DNA from 3 places in the Shewanella sp. ISTPL2 genome. Region 3 is predicted to be linked to each of the others. Evidence: predicted binding sites of a transcription regulator. Region 3 holds the regulator's gene; each other region holds the start of a gene.
The links. Region 3 encodes MetJ, which represses methionine synthesis genes. Its sites were predicted from a motif close to TAGACGTCTAGACGTCTA; they were not measured.
Positions count from the first base shown of each region.

Region 1: the regulator MetJ is predicted to act here: its motif matches at 917-934, upstream of metH (methionine synthase).
Region 2: the regulator MetJ is predicted to act here: its motif matches at 806-823, upstream of metK (methionine adenosyltransferase).

Region 1 covers NZ_JAAPAV010000001.1:1,896,086-1,898,364, forward strand. The annotation lists gene metH (methionine synthase) at 1-792, opposite strand, end outside; gene HUB64_RS08450 (histidine phosphatase family protein) at 1,062-1,787, shown strand; cobalamin riboswitch at 2,009-2,223, shown strand.
Region 2 covers NZ_JAAPAV010000001.1:3,454,484-3,456,762, forward strand. The annotation lists gene metK (methionine adenosyltransferase) at 1-763, opposite strand, end outside; gene tkt (transketolase) at 1,209-2,279, shown strand, end outside.
Region 3 covers NZ_JAAPAV010000001.1:962,318-964,596, forward strand. The annotation lists gene HUB64_RS04345 (sulfite exporter TauE/SafE family protein) at 1-584, opposite strand, end outside; gene metJ (met regulon transcriptional regulator MetJ) at 719-1,033, opposite strand; gene metB (cystathionine gamma-synthase) at 1,246-2,279, shown strand, end outside.

The DNA of each region.
Region 1 (2,279 bases), 930 kb from region 3:
TTCTTTTGGCCCAAGTGCACAGTTAAGACCGATAGATAAGGGCTTGATATGGCGAAGGGAATTGTAAAAGGCTTCGGTCGTTTGGCCTGTCAGTGTGCGGCCAGAGGCATCGGTAATGGTGCCCGAAATCATGATCGGCAATCTGTCTTTAGAATGCTGACCAAATAAGTCATCAAATACCGATTCAATCGCAAACAGCGCGGCTTTGGCGTTTAAGGTATCGAATATGGTCTCGACCATAATGATATCCGCGCCGCCCTCAATCAGTGCCTTAGTGGATTCTTTGTAAGCAGTCACTAACTCATCGAAGCTGACGTTGCGATAGCCTGGGTCGTTCACATCAGGGCTAATCGAACACGTACGGTTAGTGGGGCCTAACACACCGGCGACGTAGCGTGGAATGCCTGTGGCAGCAAAGGCTTCATCACAGGCTTCACGGGCGAGTCGCGCGCCGACTAAGTTAATTTCGGCGGACAGCGACTGCATGTCGTAGTCGGCCATGGCGATAGTGGTGGCGTTAAAGGTGTTGGTTTCAATGATGTCTGCACCGGCATTTAAGTAGTCGGTGTGAATTTGTTTGATGATGTGAGGCTGTGACAAGACCAAGAGGTCGTTGTTACCTTTGACGTCAGTGTGCCAATCTTTAAAGCGTTCGCCGCGATAGTCCTCTTCTTCCAGCTTGTAGCCTTGGATCATAGTGCCCATGGCACCGTCTAAGATCAGAATGCGCTCTGCAAGCTGTTTGCGAATGTCTGCTAATATTTGGCTGGCTTTGGTTGAGGGTATCGTCATAAATAATTACCTTAAATACAGCTAAGTTAAGTCCAAAAATCGGCCATTGTTATGCTAAGTGCATTTTATTGTCGTCTGCCGACATTTTTTGAATACTTGTTCTTAAAAATTTGTTTTGGACATTTAAACGTATAGACGTCCATAATACGCGACTTATGATTGTCAGGGCAAGATGAAAGTCAAAGGCATTAGGAGCGAGAATCGAGAATCTAGAATTTAGGCCCTCGGCTTGAGTTCCTAGCATCTAGTCCCTAACTAAAAAGGCATATATGAAACAAGTTCGATTGTTATTGTTACGCCACGGTGAGTGTGAAGGCGGCGCTATCTTGCGGGGTCGTGTGGATGTGCCTTTAAGCAAAAAGGGTTGGCAACAAATGTCGGCTGCAGTTGAGTCACAGGCCAGCGTGTGTAGCGCGATTTATAGCTCGACTTCACGCCGCTGCGCCGATTTTGCCCACGCTTTTGCCGCCGAGCTGCATTCGACGGCGGCACAGATATCTGAGTCAAGGCCATTGCAGGCGCAGTGTTTGTCGGGTTTACAGGAAATTGATTTTGGTGATTGGGACGGTTGTCGGCTCGATGAACTGTATCAACAAGAGGGCGAACGCTTAGCGGCGTATTGGCAAGACCCTTGGCAAACTCCGCCGCCTAATGGTGAAACTATGGCAAGTTTTGAGTCGCGGGTGAATGGGACGATTGACCAGATACTCGCCGCCGAGTTTGAACGATTGACCCTTGACTCACATAAAATGGGTAATGAAAACAGTGCCATTAATGAAACCGCTGATAATATGCCTGCCACTCAAGTGTGGGTCGTGACCCACGGCGGGGTGATCCGTCACTTAATGGCGCGTGCCTTAGGGGTTGAACGGGCGGTGGGGTTTTATAGTCAACTCGATTTACCCGTGGCGGCCGTGGTGAGCATTAATGTGCTGCAAGATGAACAGGGTGCCTGCTATTGGCGTTTAGATTGGCCGAGTGGGCGCAGGTGTTGAGGCCTTATTTCACGACCTAGGAGTTATGGTTTAGGCGTGATCGTTTGGCGAGAATAAGCTGACATGAAAATATTCTGATTTAAACAGCATTGCCTAATGGGATAGATGTAGGATAATGCTTTTCCCTGACGTTTGAACGAGATAGCGTATTACATGCGCAATGAGTGATAACGTCGCAGAAATAGGTGTTGGGAATAGACTCTCTTTGTTCGAATCGCTCCGCTGTTTTAATTAATAGTGGCGTTGTTAACAAAGAGCATATCAACCCAAACATAATAGGGAATCGGGGAGCTGCTCGTCAGTCAGCCCGAACTGTGCCCGCAACTGTGAGTAGTTTAAAGAAGCACCTAGATTCTAGATTCTAGATTCTAGATTCTAGAGCCTAGCTCCTTCTTTTCTACAAGTCAGGAGACCTGCCTATTTCTGTTATCGCTGCGTGCAGCCTTAGTTCTCGAGCGGGTGACTCGAGGGAGCAGATGACAATGTGTACAA
Region 2 (2,279 bases), 2.5 Mb from region 3:
TGCCGCCGTAGGTGTCAACGATGATCTTACGACCCGTTAAGCCGCAATCGCCTACTGGACCACCGATAACAAAACGGCCAGTTGGGTTGATAAAGAACTTAGTGTCTTTGTTTAACCATTGAGCCGGTAATACAGGCTTGATGATGGTTTCCATCACGCCTTCAATTAAGTCGGCTTGTGAAACGTCATCTCTGTGTTGAGTCGATAACACAACTGCATCGATACCGACAATTTTGCCATCATCATAGGCAAAAGTGACTTGGCTTTTCGCATCTGGGCGTAACCAAGGTAGCGTGCCATTTTTACGCACTTCAGACTGACGTTTCACTAATGCGTGAGCATAGGTGATAGGTGCAGGCATCAGAATGTCAGTTTCGTTGTTGGCATAACCAAACATTAACCCTTGATCGCCAGCACCTTGCTCTGCAGGGTCTGCGCGGTCTACACCTTGATTGATGTCGGGTGATTGCTTACCAATGGCGTTTAATACTGCGCACGAGTCTGCATCAAATCCCATATCTGAATGGGTATAACCAATTTCACGCACCGTTTTACGGGTGATTTCTTCAATATCAACCCAGGCAGAGGTAGTGACTTCGCCACCGACTAATACCATGCCGGTTTTGACATAAGTTTCACACGCTACGCGTGCTTTTGGATCTTGAGCCAGAATTGCATCTAGCACAGCATCAGAAATCTGATCTGCAATCTTATCGGGATGACCTTCTGAGACCGACTCAGAAGTAAACAAGTGCTTTGCCATAGTAGGAAAATCTCGTCGTTAGCATTCAAACGTGTAGAAGCATCTACATCTAGACGGCTATTTTAGTTTAAATCCGATTGCCGATCACCCCCGATAATAAAAAATCCTCTCAGATTGTGACCTGAAAACGACTACGCCCTGCCATAAATAGGTTATTTTACTTATATTTCATGGTATTAAGTTTACTATGTTTTTGAGAAATTTATTTCTCCATTATAAGTGATCCTTGCTATGCCCTCTCAAGTAAACGCGAGCAAAGTGACTAGCTTATTTCTGCGACTTATATACTCAAGCTACCTGAATCCTGCATCTTCAGGTTGTTTGGGTACATATTCGGCCATCTTTTGCTGAGTGAATGGCAATTTTAGTTTGCGTCACACTGGCATGTAGGGGAAAATATGCATCCAAATTGCCCGCTAGACCCCACAAACAAGCAGGAGAGAGCATGTCTTCCCGTAAAGTACTCGCAAACGCAATCCGTGCGTTAAGTATGGATGCAGTTCAAAAAGCAAATTCAGGCCATCCCGGCGCCCCAATGGGTATGGCAGATATTGCTGAAGTGCTGTGGAATGATTTCCTTAAGCACAACCCGAACAATCCGAAATGGGTAGATAGAGATCGTTTTATCCTCTCTAACGGTCACGGTTCAATGCTGATCTACTCTTTACTTCACCTGACTGGTTATGAATTACCAATTGAAGAGCTAAAACAGTTCCGTCAATTGCATTCTAAAACACCGGGTCACCCAGAATACGGTTACACCCCAGGTGTTGAAACCACAACGGGTCCACTCGGTGCGGGCATCAGCAACGCTGTCGGTATGGCGATTGCTGAGAAAACCTTAGCGGCACAGTTTAACCGTGATGGTCACAATATCGTTGATCACTATACTTACTGCTTCCTCGGCGATGGCTGTTTGATGGAAGGTATTTCCCACGAAGCCTGTTCATTAGCCGGTACTTTAGGTTTAGGTAAACTGGTCGCATTTTGGGATGACAACGGTATTTCTATCGATGGCCATGTTGAAGGCTGGTTCACCGATGATACGCCAAAGCGTTTTGAAGCTTACGGCTGGCATGTGATTGCCGGTGTTGATGGTCACGATAGCGCGGCAATCCGTGCTGCTATCGAAGCGGCGAAAGCCGTTACTGATAAACCAACCATGATTTGCTGCAAAACCATTATCGGTTTTGGTTCACCTAACAAATCAGGCAGCCACGATTGCCACGGCGCGCCACTAGGCGATGCGGAAATCGCAGCAGCCCGTGAATTCCTTGGCTGGCCACATGCGCCATTCGAAATCCCTGCTGACGTTTATGCGGGTTGGGATGCCAAAGAAGCCGGTGCTGCCCGTGAAGCGGCGTGGAACGAGAAGTTTGCAGCATATCGCGCTGCTCACCCAGAACTGGCTGCTGAATATGAGCGTCGCGTTCTGAAAGGTGAATTACCGGCTGATTTCGAAGAAAAAGCGCAGGCATTCGTGCAAGCATCACAGGACAAAGCCGAAGGTATTGCG
Region 3 (2,279 bases):
GACAGCCACAGATGTTTTAATTCTAATAAGCCAGTGATCGCTAAAATGATCAATGCAATCATGGAGCTAAAAATGAAGAAGGCCGACAGGGCAGCGCGAAACTGCGAGGCATCTTTGCCTGCCAACAAAATCGCCATCGGCGGGCCACCAATCGCGGCGATATTGCCGAAGATCCCTGAAACCACGCCCGCACCGAAGAGGGTTTTCTTATTCACTGGCAGGCTGAATTTATACAGGCTGAGGATCACTGCGACAGTCACAATGGCGGCGATGGATAAACCGAGTATGGGTTGAGGCGCAAACAGTAATAAACTCGCGCCGATAAAACCGCCGGGCACGCGACCTAGGAGCGCATATTGCAAGCCATTGAATTCTAAGTGGCCGCGCTCACGCACTAAGGTCAGCAGGGCGATGGAGAAACCCATAGCAATAACAGGCGCAGGTACAAGTTGTGGATCGACGATATACAGCAAAGGACTGGCGACAACCGCAAGCCCAAACCCAATCAGACTTTGGGTTAATGCGCCCAGAAACACGACCAGCGAGGCTAAGGCGAGTGTCTGTGGATCTATCATAGAAAACATAGGATTTCCTATATCCCAAACCACCTCAAGATAGTGAAATTTAAAGTTTGAAGTCGCTTGGGTATAAACAAAAAGGGATCGTTAACGATCCCTATTGATGAGCACTGTGATATGACTTTGAAAGCGACGAGTCGCTATTCCATGTCTTCCCACTCGATTCCCATTTGATCCATCAACAACTTGGCTTCTGCGGGAATGCTGTCTGGGTTATCTTTTGACAGATCTTCATCGTTGGGCAATGGCTGGCCAGTGTAGGCGTGCAAAAATGCCTCACACAACAGCTCGCTGTTGGTGGCGTGACGCAAATTATTGACCTGACGACGAGTACGTTCGTCCGTGAGGACCTTAAGCACTTTGAGCGGAATAGACACAGTAATTTTTTTTACTTGTTCATTCTTCTTGCCATGTTCAGCATAGGGGCTGATGTATTCCCCATTCCATTCAGTCATTGACTCACCTGTTATAACGCTAAATTCGGGGCAGATTTTAAACCCTTACAAAGAACAGTCAAATTATTGCTACTATTTCTTTGTGATTGCAAACAGATTTCTTTATGTTCAGACGTCTAAACGTCTTAACGCCTATTGACGATGGCGTTGGGCTTAGGTACATTTAGACGTCCAGACATCTCTATCAGTCTATCGAATTTAGGAGTCCACCCATGGCAGAGCGTCAATTAGCCACACTGGCAGTGCGTCAGGGTATCGAAAGCGATACTCAATATGGCGCAGTTGTGCCACCGATTTATTTGTCGACTAATTACGCCTTCGATGGTCATAAAAATCCCCGCGAATTCGATTACAGTCGTTCAGGCAACCCAACGCGCTGCATTTTAGGTGAAGCATTAGCGCAATTAGAAAAGGGTGCCACTGGCATAGTGACCTGCACTGGCATGGCGGCCATCACCTTAGTGACCACTTTGCTCGGCCCCGATGACTTATTAGTTGTGCCCCATGATTGCTATGGTGGTTCCTACCGTTTATTTACCAACTTGGCGAAGAAAGGCCAGTTTAAGCTGATTGTGGTCGACCAAACCGACAGCCAAGCGTTAGCCGCCGCCATTGCGCAGAATCCTAAGATGGTGTGGCTCGAAACCCCATCGAACCCGTTATTGCGTGTGGTGGATATCGAAGCCATTGCTAAGGCGAGCCATGAGGTCGGCGCGCTAGTGGTGGTCGATAACACCTTTTTATCGCCGATATTGCAACAACCCCTATTGTTAGGCGCGGATATCGTTATCCACTCCACCACTAAATATATCAATGGTCACAGCGATGTGGTCGGCGGCGCTGTGGTCGCCAAAGACGCGCAAATCGGCGAAAGCTTACATTGGTGGTCGAACACTCTAGGCTTAACGGGGTCGGCCTTCGACAGTTATCTGACCCTGCGAGGCCTGCGTACCTTAGCTGTGCGTATTCGCGAGCATCAAACCAATGCCCAGCGTATTATTGAGGTATTAACGCAAAGCCCTGTGGTGAGCAAAGTTTATTACCCCGGTCTTGCGGATCACCCAGGTCACGCCATTGCGGCCAAGCAACAACAGGGCTTTGGCGCTATGCTGAGCTTTGAGCTCAAAGGCGGCGAGGCCGAAGTGGTGGCCTTTTTAGGTGCACTCAGCTTATTTAGCGTGGCGGAAAGTTTAGGTGGTGTCGAAAGTTTAGTGGCAGTGCCTGCCACTATGACCCACAGAGCCAT